2 regions of the Paenibacillus sp. FSL E2-0201 genome follow, and region 1 is predicted to be linked to the other one. Evidence: a T-box and tRNA genes for the amino acid it is inferred to sense, from the RefSeq annotation. Region 1 holds a T-box; the other holds one or more tRNA genes.
What was found. A T-box is a leader RNA that pairs with one kind of tRNA and senses whether it is charged. The one in region 1 lies ahead of argS (arginine--tRNA ligase), so its partner is inferred to be a tRNA-Arg.
Positions count from the first base shown of each region.

Region 2: it has a tRNA-Arg gene. The T-box ahead of argS (arginine--tRNA ligase) is inferred to sense a tRNA for this amino acid. The anticodon was not compared.

Region 1 is NZ_CP150154.1:5,442,269-5,448,831, reverse strand. It holds gene argS (arginine--tRNA ligase) at 20-1,885, opposite strand; T-box leader at 1,926-2,142, opposite strand; gene NSU15_RS24580 (hypothetical protein) at 2,425-2,784, shown strand; gene NSU15_RS24575 (calcium-binding protein) at 2,800-5,451, shown strand; gene NSU15_RS24570 (exosporium glycoprotein BclB-related protein) at 5,844-6,563, shown strand, end outside.
Region 2 is NZ_CP150154.1:182,371-188,933, reverse strand. It holds gene NSU15_RS00925 (phosphoglycerate kinase) at 1-705, opposite strand, end outside; gene gap (type I glyceraldehyde-3-phosphate dehydrogenase) at 821-1,831, opposite strand; gene NSU15_RS00915 (sugar-binding domain-containing protein) at 1,934-2,986, opposite strand; tRNA gene NSU15_RS00910 (tRNA-Arg) at 3,419-3,493, shown strand; gene clpP (ATP-dependent Clp endopeptidase proteolytic subunit ClpP) at 3,687-4,283, shown strand; gene NSU15_RS00900 (GDSL-type esterase/lipase family protein) at 4,379-5,017, opposite strand; gene NSU15_RS00895 (DUF4163 domain-containing protein) at 5,127-6,230, opposite strand; gene NSU15_RS00890 (SIMPL domain-containing protein) at 6,354-6,563, opposite strand, start outside.

The DNA of each region.
Region 1 (6,563 bases):
AGATTGCCCTTTTTTTGTGCTACATACGGCTCGGTGTCGGTAACCCAAGCACTTCAAGTACATCCCCTAAAGTGTCCTTAAATCTCGAAGTGAGCCAGAGACGAAAGGCAATGGTTCCTGCCTCACCTTTTAAAATCGGACATAAAGAATAGAAGTTATTGAAGAGTGTGGCTAAGGTATGCGCGTAGGTACAGAGTATATTCGGCGTCAATTCTACACTGGCAGAATACAATGTTTCCTGCCAGAGGCTAAGCTGTCTCAGGAGAGCAAGTTCTGCTTTTTCCATTTCGATAGGGAATTGAAGTACTGAGGCGTCTGTGCTGAATGGGATTGTAGATTTGCTCAAAACACTGCTAGCACGAGCATAGGTGTACATCAGATAAACCCCGGTATTCCCGGATATTTCTGTAGCTTGTTTGAAATCAAACACGATTTCCGTTCCCAGATTGAACCGCAGCAGATAATAACGAATGGCAGCAGCTGCAATGATGTGGCTGGAAAGCCCCTCTTTATCGGAGCGCGAATGTTCTATGTTCTGTTCCATAAGCTTCACTAAATCGCTCACCTTTACGCCAATTCCTTGGCGTCCGGACATGGCATAAGAAGATTTTCCTTCTGAAATATTTATTCCCAGCTCAGCAGCTGAGGCCGGACTAAGAGAAACAACACCGTAACTTACATGATGGAGCTTTTCTGCCTGATCGTTATAACCTAGTGCGCTTAAAGCCTGCTTAACCATTTGTTGCGGATATTCCTGTCTATAATCAATCACGTTAATGACACGGTCTGCATGTCCATAAGGCTCTTGGGTTCCAGTTAATCCTGTGGTCCATAAGCCGGATGAGAATTCACTATAGGTGAAATCCTTGGTTAGTAGACCGAATTTCCAGAGATGATAAGCAATGTCTTTGGCTGTATACGTCAAAATACCATTCGAACGCACAAGCACCTTATCCATCTGATGATCCTCGGAATCCGTTTCATTGTTTACGTCTGTCCCTTGCTTTAGCACCCAGCATCCCGCAAGCTTACCTTCAGTCTCCTGTACAAAAACTGCCGTTTGCTTCAATCGCTCAGATGCGGCTGTCCAGAATCCCTCTTTTAAAATATTACTCTCCCATACCAGCAGGTCATAATGAATACCAAAACGCTTCATTTCCGCTACATGTTCTCTCACGATACGTTCAGCGACTAGGTTGCCCAGCCACGCCTCATTGCCGTCACCCTGTTCAAGAGCATGCAGCATATCCGTGCGCTTGTGTGTCATCTCTGGATTCCGTGCATATTCTTTGTTCACTTTGGCATAAAGATCCCAGCAATAATCACCGAAGCGTTGATGATCTCCTTCCAAAGGTACATTTAATAAACCTACAACTGTATCAGCCAGCTGGTTGCCCAGATCATCAACGTAGTTATGGACCTCAACATTATATCCGGTTCTTTTCATTATTCTGACTAGTGTATCGCCGATGCAAGCATTTCTCAGGTGACCTACATGAGCAGCTTTATTGGGATTGATGGAAGTGTGCTCGATGATGACCTTTTCCCCTGTGCTGTCAGGTAGATCAAAGGAATGTTTAGCCCACACCTGCCAATCGATATACAAATTAATGAAACCAGGAGCAGCTATTTCGACTTTTTGTAAAAGACCTGTGTAACTCTCTTGTAGTTTAATTTCTGTTTTTACTAATTCGGCTATGACGAGAGGAGATTTGCGCAGGGTTTTAGCTAGCTGCATAGCAATATTGCAGGAATAATCACCATGCTCCAGATTCGCTGGCTGTTCGATTAGAATAGCAACATCCTTAGGGTAGGAAATATCTAAGCTGTGGAACACTTTTTTTACACTTTGTTCAATGCTGTTTTTGATGATTTGCTTTAACATGTTATACCCTCCTTAGAAAATACAAAAAAGCCCTCGTCTCAAAAGAGACGAGGGCTTAAGCGCTCGCGGTACCACTCTCGTTGCTAAACAGACGTTTAGCCACCTTACAGGATAACGGTCTTTAGCCGGGGCTTCCTACTTGGGTTCAGAAGTCCATCTCACGGGTGCGCTTCATTAGGTGATCTGTGCCGGCTTACACTTACCCGGCTCGCTGAGGACTAGAACACGTTAACTACTCTCCCGCTCATCGATGCTTGAATAATTTTTATCAGTATAACGAATATTTCGAAAAAAGCAATAGGGTGTGTTACTCAGTGAAATCTAGAAGATGTTTGAGTATTAGATTGTTCGATTAGTAGATTGCGAATTCAAAGTATAGAAGGTAGTCATTACTCGAATGGCAATTCCTTTGCATAAATGTCCACACATTAATTTTAAATACAGAATATTACTATATAGAGCTATTAATTATGAACCATGTTACTAGTGTTATAGTTTGTAATCTTTCAAACTGCAGTGGGAGAGAGGAGTGAATAAAGATGGCTTTATATTCAACTGGACCTATAGATAATACTTCAATTCTGGGGGTCAGACAGACTCAAATCGTAACAGTAAAAGTAGTTAACCGTGATTCTCTTAATCCATATAATTTTGTCATTCAAGGCTTTTTATTAAATGGATCAAGAACGATGTACGTGAATGAAATGCTAAATCTCGCACCTAACCAAGTTCTTACTAGGAACTATTTTGCTGATTTAGATGTATTTGAATTTGTGTTTGCAACAGTAGACGAGGTTGAAGCAGAGGTAGGGATTTCGGTCTGGGGAAAACAGGCTTCGGGGCAATTAGTAGATCCTCATCGAATAGCAGCGTGGGAAAAATATTCAGCAATAATCTAAAGGAGTGTTGAGAAATTGAGCTATTTATCTACCGGGCCGATTGATAATACCATGGTGGGAGGTATACGACCTACTCAACATGTTACGATCAAAATCGATAACCAAAGCGATGTTGTTTCTTCTACGGTTCTCGTCCAAGGATATTATATAGATGGGACAAGAACTTTATATGTTAGTGAACTTTTTAACGTTATGCCTGAACAAGTAATATCATCAGATTATTATGCAGATTTTGATGGATTTGAATTTATATTTACGACTTTAAGCCTGGTAGATGATCCTATTCAAATTTCAGTATGGGGAAAAAATAGTATAGGTCAAATCGTGACTGCTCACCGACTTGTTCATTCTGAATTACTCGGTGCAACAGTTGGAGTAACTGGAGCGACAGGGGCGGACGGAGCGACTGGAGCAACAGGAGCAGACGGAGTGACTGGAGCAACAGGAGCAGACGGAGCGATTGGAGCAACGGGAGCAGACGGAGTGACTGGAGCAACAGGTGCGACTGGAGCTGATGGAGCAGACGGGGTGACTGGAGCAACGGGAGCAGACGGAGCAACTGGAGCAACGGGAGCAGACGGAGTGACAGGTGCAACAGGAGCAGATGGAGTGACTGGAGCAACGGGAGCAGACGGAGTGACTGGAGCAACAGGTGCGACTGGAGCTGATGGAGCAGACGAGGTGACTGGAGCAACAGGAGTAGACGGAGTGACTGGAGCAACAGGAGCAGACGGAGTGACTGGAGCGACGGGAGCAGACGGAGTGACAGGTGCAACAGGAGCTGATGGAGCAGACGGGGTCACTGGAGCAACAGGAGCAACGGGAGCGGACGGAGCAACAGGTGCGACTGGAGCAGACGGAGTGACTGGAGCAACGGGAGCAGACGGAGTGACAGGTGCAACTGGAGCAGACGGAGTGACTGGAACAACGGGAGCAAACGGAGTGACAGGTGCGGAGGGAGTGACTGGAGCAACAGGAGCAGACGGAGTAACTGGAGCAACGGGAGCAGACGGAGTGACAGGAGCGACTGGAGCAGACGGGGTGACTGGTGCAACAGGAGCAGACGGAGTAACTGGAGCAACGGGAGCAGACGGAGTGACAGGAGCGACTGGAGCAGACGGAGTGACAGGTGCATCGGGAGCAACGGGAGCAAACGGAGTGACTGGAGCAACGGGAGCAAACGGAGCGACTGGAGCAACGGGAGCAGACGGGGTGACTGGAGCAACGGGAGCAAACGGAGTGACTGGAGCAACGGGAGCAGACGGAGTGACAGGAGCGGACGGAGTGACTGGTGCAACAGGAGCGACAGGTGTGACAGGTGCGGACGGAGTGACAGGAGTGACTGGAGCAGACGGAGTGACAGGTGCAACGGGAGCAGACGGAGTGACAGGTGCGACTGGAGCAGATGGGGTGACTGGAGCAACAGGAGCAGACGGAGCGACTGGAGTGACTGGTGCAACAGGAGCAACAGGAGCAACGGGAGCAAACGGAGTGACTGGTGCAACAGGAGCGGACGGAGTGACTGGAGCAACGGGAGCAGACGGAGCAACTGGAGCAACGGGAGCAGCCGGAGTGACTGGAGCAACAGGAGCAGACGGGGTGACTGGAGCAACGGGAGCAAACGGAGTGACTGGAGCAACGGGAGCAGACGGAGTGACTGGAGTAACAGGAGCAACTGGAGCAACGGGAGCAGACGGAGTGACTGGAGTAACAGGAGCAACTGGAGCAACGGGAGCAGACGGAGTGACTGGAGTAACAGGAGCAACAGGAGCAACGGGAGCAGACGGAGTGACTGGTGCAACAGGAGCAACTGGAATAACAGGAGCAACAGGAGCAACGGGAGCAAACGGAGTGACTGGTGCAACAGGAGCAACAGGAGCAGATGGAGTAACAGGAGCGACTGGAGCAACCGGAGTAGATGGAGCAACAGGAGCAACTGGAGTTACCGGAGCAACTGGAGTTACCGGAGCAACAGGAGCAACTGGAGTTACCGGAGCAACAGGAGCAGATGGAGTAACAGGAGCGACTGGAGCAGACGGAGCGACTGGAGCAACAGGAGCAACAGGAGCAACAGGAGCAACAGGAGCAACAGGAGCAACAGGAGCAACAGGAGCAACAGGAGCAACAGGAGTAACTGGAGTAACAGGTATTACCGGAGCTACAGGAGTCACGGGTCCGAATATTCAACAAGAGGGATTTTCGGCATTTAAATCTTCATTGTCGGTCTCCACTTCCTCACAAATAACAGGTTGGACTGTAACAACACCATTTTATGATAGCCCGACTTTCGACGAAGTTGGGGGCAATTATACCATTCCGACAACCGGCAGATATTCAATTGAAGCTACTATCAACTATTCCACAACTGCCTCAATCTCAATTAGTCTCGGCAGTGCGATCAATCCAGCTTTCGTAGTTCAGAGAACTTCTCCAACAACAACAAATCTGGTTAGTGGATTATTTCCAGTGTTGGATGTGAATGTTGCGCTTATTCTAACTTTGAGAGCTATTTTGGGAAGCGGGACTGTAACGTTGGCTGGTGAATTTGCACTGACAGCAGGTGATGTTATTGGTTTGTTCTATGTGTCAAATGGCTTGACGGTTCCTTTGGATTTGGGCGGCGCTAACACAGCGGGTATCGTTTGGTCTGTTCATGAATTGACTTAATTTATTCACGTAGTTTGATGGTAAAAAGAGGGGATACTCTGGAGCGTAAATAAGGTTCCTGAGCTATCCTCTGTTTTGTTAATGAGACATGTTATGGGAAGAACAGATTAATGCTCTTAAGATCTACAGCCTATTGAATGACGATAGATGTTCAGAGTTTTTATAAGTATTTAATATGTATAGTAGTAGCTTTTGATGGATGTCCACACCTTAAATCAAGATAAGAATATTACTATTAAGAGCCGGAAATTTCTAACTGAAAAATATAATAGGCTCATTGCTAGCGAATTTAGAGTAGATCGGAGGAATGTTATAGTAACGCAACTATTTAGAGTTTTTGCAGGACAATCTTTTTGTAGGCAATCTATTTAAAAATAAAAGGAGTTGATAACTTGAGTTATTTATCTACTGGACCTATAGAAAACAATCTGGTAGGCGGAGAAAGACCCACCCAGCTAGTTACTATTAAGCTTGTTAATCAGAGCGATGTTTCTGCGGCTATGATTCAAATCGAAGGCTACTATATGAACGGTACAAGAACACTATATGTTAGTGAACTTCATACTGTGGGTCCTAATCAAGTGCTAACGAAAGATTATTATGCAGATTTTGATTCATTCGAATTTTTATTCACAACATCAGCTCAGATAGACGATCCAATTCAAGTCTCAGTTTGGGGGAAAAGCAGCACAGGCCAATTAGTGACTGCCCATCGGCTTGTATACTCTGAATTGTATAGTGAATATATAGGTTATACAGGAGCTACCGGAGAAACCGGTGCCACAGGAGATACGGGGGCGACGGGAAGTACAGGTGCAACGGGAGCGACAGGAAATGCAGGCGCAACAGGAGCAACCGGAAGTGCAGGAGCAACAGGAGCAACCGGAGTCGCAGGCGTAACAGGAGCAACCGGAGTCGCAGGCGTAACAGGAGCAACCGGAGTCGCAGGCGTAACAGGAGCGACCGGAGTCGCAGGCGTAACAGGAGCGACCGGAGTCGCAGGCGTAACAGGAGCAACTGGAGTCGCAGGCGTAACAGGAGCGACCGGAGTCGCAGGTGTAACAGGAGCGACCGGAATTGCAGGCGTAACAGGAGCAACCGGAATTGCAGGT
Region 2 (6,563 bases), 1.5 Mb from region 1:
AATACCAATTTCAAATCCCAAAGCTTTGGTGAAGGTATAAGACAGACCGCCGCCGATCAAGACATTGTCTGCCAGATTGAGCAGGTTGTCGATCACGTCGATTTTGTCCTTCACTTTCGAACCACCGATGATTGCAGTGAAAGGACGCTCAGGGTTAGAAAGAGCTTTACCCAGAACAGACAATTCTTTCTCCATCAAAAGACCGGATACAGCTGGTAGGAAATGAGCGATACCTTCTGTCGAAGCATGAGCACGGTGAGCCGCACCAAACGCATCATTGACAAACAAATCAGCCAGTTCAGCGAATTGTTTAGCCAGTTCAGGATCGTTCTTCTCTTCGCCTGGGTAGAAACGAACGTTCTCAAGTACAAGTACGTCGCCTTCGCCTAGCTCAGCAATTTTTGCTTTTACAGCTTCACCAACAGCTTCGTCAGCTTTAGCTACTGGTTTGCCGAGAAGCTCGGACAGACGTTCAGCAGCAGTAGTCAAACGCATGGAATCTACGAATTGGCCTTTAGGGCGGCCCATGTGACTTGCGAGAATAATCTTCGCACCATTTTCGATCAAATATTTAATGGTTGGAAGTGTTTCGCGAATACGAGTATCATCAGTAATTTTACCGTCTTCTACAGGTACGTTGAAATCCACGCGTACAAATACGCGTTTACCCTTTACTTCTACATCACGGACGCTCTTTTTGTTCATGATTAATTCCTCCACACCCAAAATTGTTTCTAGCAGGAAACAAGAATACATTTAGAAAGAGCGGAAACAAAGAACTTCTGTTTCCGCTCTATAGATGTTGCTTATATCAAGTCAATTACTTAGCGATTTTAGCGAATTTCTCCAAAGTACGAACCAATTGTGCAGTGTAGGACATTTCATTGTCATACCAAGCAACAGTCTTAACCAGTTGTTTGTCGCCAACAGTCAATACTTTAGTTTGTGTAGCATCAAACAGGGATCCGAAAGTCATACCTTTGATGTCGGAAGATACGATTTCATCTTCAGTGTAACCATAAGTGTCTGGATCGGAAGCTGCTTTCATTGCTGCGTTGATTTCTTCAACAGTAACGCTCTTATCAAGAACAGTTACAAGCTCAGTCAGGGAACCAGTTGCAACTGGAACACGTTGAGCTGCACCATCCAATTTACCTTTAAGTTCTGGAATAACAAGACCGATTGCTTTAGCAGCACCAGTAGTGTTAGGGATGATGTTCTCAGCTGCTGCACGAGCACGTCTAAAGTCACCTTTAGCATGTGGAGCATCCAAAGTGTTTTGGTCGCCAGTGTAAGCGTGAATTGTAGTCATCAAGCCTTCAACGATACCGAACTTGTCGTTCAATACTTTTGCCATTGGAGCTAGGCAGTTCGTTGTGCAAGATGCGCCGGAAATAACAGTCTCAGTACCATCAAGAATGTCATCATTAACGTTGTAAACGACAGTTTTCATGTCGCCAGTAGCTGGAGCGGAGATAACTACTTTCTTAGCTCCACCTTTCAAGTGTTTTTCAGCTGCTTCTTTAGTTGTGAAGAAACCTGTGCACTCAAGTACGATATCAACGCCTAGGTCGCCCCATGGCAATTCTTCAGGGTTGCGGTTAGCAAGAACCTTAACTTCTTTTCCATTGACTTTGAAGAAGCCATCATGCACTTCAACATCACCTTGGAATTTACCTTGAGTTGTATCATATTTAAGCAAATGAGCAAGCATCTTAGCGTCAGTCAAGTCGTTGATTGCTACCACTTCGATACCTTCTACATTTTGAATACGGCGGAAAGCAAGGCGTCCAATACGTCCAAATCCGTTAATTCCAACTTTTACACTCATTGAATAGTTCCTCCTAGAATTCGTTTTATTTATTCAAAACAGACCGTGAAGCCTGTCATGACAACAATGTTAAGTATAATGCAAGGTATATGTTCTAGTGTGTTACGAGGATATCTGCAACTGATTGTCGATTTCCTTGCCGATTTCTACAGCAGCAGCCTCGTCCGTGACGAGAATATTCTCCTGCCCGAAACGCAGCATGGCATGAATAGCTTTGGCCTTTGGTTTGCCTCCAGCAATACCGATGACTGTCTCCGTTCGAACAATATCTTCAAGACGCAGCCCCATCGTAAGCATAGTATGGACAACCTTACCATCTTCGTTAAAGTAATACCCAAAGGATTCAGCCACGGCTCCCTCACCCTGGATCTCTGAGACCGTAGCCTCATCCAGCTTGCGGCGGCGAGTCATTTCAATGGCATCCCCAATCCCATGTACAATAATACGCGAACTGCGGATGATTTGTACAATCTCTCCAATATTAGAGTCAAGTGCTAGTGACTGGTAGGCATCCCCACTAAGTAGATCAGGTACATGCAGCAACCGGTAATTCGCTCCAACTCGTTTTGCCATTGTTGAGGCAATTGTGTTGGCTTGAATCTCCATACTCTCTCCTAATCCACCACGCGCCGGAACAAACCAAGCGTTCTTATAGGAAAGGGATAACGGCGGTGTCAGTTGATCAGCCATATCGGCAAGCGTTGATCCACCTGTGACAGCAACTATATCATCTGTACGAAGTACACTGAGCAGCGCTTTTGCACCTGCTCGGCCGAGTTCACGTTTAGTGAACGGCGATGACTCACAATCACCCGGCACCACAATAACTTTATCCAGACCATACGTTGCCCGAATTTTCTCTTCCAGCTCATCCAGACCAAACAGGCTCTTAACGACCGGCTCTAGCAAATCAAGCAGTCTACGCCCAGCAGCGCTAATGCGCATGCCAACGCTCTCGATCTCAATGAGCCCTTGCGATTTCAGAAGATCCGTCTCGGCACGCAGTACCCGCTCAGTCATATCAAGCGAAGCGGCAAGCGTTCTGCGCCCAATGATATCGGACAGCATGATCTGATGAAGAATCGTGTACCGTCTCTTAAGGGTTTCCATGAGATCAGGCAGAAGCTGCTTTTGGATATCTAATAAATTACGCATACTTTCACTCCTGCAACTTCGTCTTCCTCTATTCCCTTGTTCATGGTCTCAAAATGTCCCGGGTAAACTTTTTAAGTCCCACTCATATTCTAACCAAATATTGCTCGAAGTGCAAGTCTTCCGAGAGTAGAATTCTCAAGCGCTTGTCTTCTTATACATTTATAAGATCGGGAAAGAGGTACGGCTCCTAAAACCTGTCATTAACAATCCAGATTCTATCGCTGAGTGAAAGACAATATACGCTTGTCCACCTTGAAGACAAGGGGTAGAGCCCGTGCATAGCATTATTAAAAATATAAGAAATTATAAGTTTCACGTTATATATTATCCTTATATTTCTACGAGAAACGGTTGTCGTCAATAAAGGACGATAACGTCGTTTCTTCCTGTCCATTGCAATTGCACAGAAATTGTATTATAATCATTTTTGTTGCGCCCGTGGTCCAATGGATATGACGTAGGCCTCCGAAGCCTGAGATCCAAGTTCGATTCTTGGCGGGCGCGCCATTAATTTCACTTTTGTACATAATTTAGTAGCATCTATACTACTACTTAACCAAAGAGCCGCATGTCGGCTCTTTTTTTTGAATATAAGTTTGACTTTCTTTGACTTTTTGTTTGAATTTGTTTATCATGTGGGTAATACGGCAAGAGTAAAAATGAATACATTTGAAGAACCAATATCAAGGAGGTTTTCCACGTGAGTTATATTCCTATGGTAGTAGAACAGAGCAACCGCGGTGAGCGCGCTTATGACATCTATTCCCGCCTGCTGAAGGACCGCATCATTTTCCTTGGAACGGAGGTTAATGACGTGGTAGCCAATTCTATCATTGCACAAATGCTGTTCTTGGCTGCCGAAGATCCGGATAAGGACATTCACCTTTATGTGAATAGCCCCGGCGGTTCCATTACTGCAGGTATGGCTATTTTTGATACAATGCAGTACATTAAACCGGATGTTTCCACCATCTGTGTAGGTATGGCAGCTTCCATGGGAGCATTCCTGCTTAACGCTGGCGCTAAAGGCAAACGCTTCGCACTGCCTAACAGTGAGATCATGATTCACCAACCTCTGGGTGGTGCTCAAGGTCAAGCAACGGATATCGAAATCCGTGCCCGCCGTATCCTCAAATTGCGTGATAAGTTGAATCGTATTCTTGCAGAACGTACGGGTCAACCGCTAGAACGTATTGAGAAGGATACAGATCGTGATTACTTCATGACTGCTGCAGATGCGGCAGCTTACGGTATCGTTGATAAAGTCATCGAGAAAACACTGCCTAGCGGTGTGTAAGCTATAAAACAACACAAAGAGGCTGTGCCCTATCCACTTGATGGTTAGCGCACAGCCTCTTTACTTTTCAGACCACCACTTCATACGAATCTCAATTAAATCAAACCGCCATATCCAAGTGCATCGAGTTTCTCAGCAATCACACGGTAGCCTCGGCCATTCGGATGTAAGTGGTCAATCGATAATAGCCCTCTCTCATTTCCTGCAAACTCATTATAGATAGATGCAAATCCACATACTCGGCTACTGTACTGCGAGGCATAACCGTTAAACTGCCGAACCCACTCTGTAGCGCCTACTACCTGAGGATAGGGATTATACAATCCCACAATTCGAATGATAAAAGGTCTACGCGTTCCCGCCTTCAATTGAAAGAGAATACTCATAATTGCAGCAAAATTTTGTTTGCATTCCTGTAGTGATCTTCGTAGCTCTTTTGATAAATTTTCAGGTTGTCTAGCTGCAGCCTTCGCAGCATGGATTAAATCATTGCCACCAATGGATAAAGTGATGATGTCGGCTGCTCGTATAGCCTCGCGAGTCATAGAACTCCCACGTAACCGCTGTTCCAGTTCAGAAGTAGTCAATCCATTCACGCCTAAATTCGTAGAGACTACATTAGAACGCAGTCTCCCTTCTGCCATTCTACGGTATACCGGTACAAAACCGTTACCTGGCAGAGCGCCAAATCCAGTCGTCAAGGAATCGCCAATTGCAGTATATTGATAGCTCATAGCTCTCCCCCGTTCATAAACTAGTTACTCCCTTTAGCATATGAATTAGCGATGATTCTGGTAAGGGGGAGATGTCCAGTGGTAACACTAGCGGTTACGACTTCTCTATTTATTTTACTGCAGCAAATGGGCTACCGCCTTCCGGCAACAGTTCTTTGAAAGTAAAGGTATATTCCGGGAACCCTGCAGCGTAAGCTGTATATTCGTACAATTGGAAGAATAAAACAACCTTATCGTCCTTCAGATAAAAATACTTCTCCGTATTCAATCCGTTGAATCCTCCCAAATAACTTTCCTCCGCTTTTACCAGCCTGTTCAGCTTGGCATTTAACTGTTGTTTGTAGTTGGGATTAGCACCAAACAAATCACCCAGCAATAGACGTTTGCCATCCTTAAGTGAAAAAGTAAATGCCTCACGATTAGTCATTCCATGAGCGCCGCCCGTATCGCTATACTGTGACATCACTAAACTGATCACACCATCCTGATTGTAGGTCACCACATAATCTATATCATAGGTATACTTAGGCTCTGCCCCGGTCCGATCGGAGATATCCTGATCTGCAGCAGCCGCAAATTTCGTAACACTTTCCTTCAAGGTATTATTAATTGCCTGCTGCGCATTGGAATTACTTAATCCACTGATCCTCGGATAATCAAGCTGGATAAAAGCCTCTTGCCGATCCTTAGCATAGGTTTCAGTGGTTACTGTCAGCACGTTCAGTGGTCTGTTCATCACGTTCAGCCTACCAGAGTCCCGACTCCAATCCACTTTATAGCCCAAATAATCATTCAACAGGCCTGATGGAACATAAAACCGATTGTTAATTAGCTTTCCTTCATATTCTCGAATGTAATAATTGTTCACCCAAATAGAATTTCCATAGCTAGATAACATGAACTTAGTTTTTGTCGTTCCCTTTCCAATCGTATATGCATTTTCTTTTTTATCATAAGTAAGTGGTAATCGCAGCACATCACGCATAAAGGTGATCGGTACCCATGCCTTCCCTTCCTGCAAAATACCTGTCTGCTGAGAAATCATCCCGTTTGCCTTCAAAACTATACGTGAAGCAATAGCCTCACTCTTTGTCTGATCCGATGCTGCATAACCAGTCTCAACGGGCAGTAATCCACCACCAAGCAATAACCCCGCCGACATCAAGCCTATGCCCCATTTGCGTACTATTTCTTTTGAGATATTCATCATCATATTTTTCCTCCCCTTTCCAGTTTATTAAACATAATCTTAGCGATTTTACACAAAAAAAGAGGCGCCCCGCATTATTACTAGCGGAAGAGCACCTCTCCTCTCTACACACATCTTGTTCTGCTACTATTTCAATTCATACATTACGCTCAGCTGTGTTGTAACTTTAACTACTCCCGGTTGAACGGATGTGCTTGCACCAGCATCTGCTGCAGCCATTTCCATTTTTAGATTCTGCTCAAAATAAACCGGAGTAACATTACCATCATTTTGGCTGACTGTGATTACTTGACCCAAGCTACGTCTAGCTGCCTTAGCAATAGCTCCTGCTTTAAC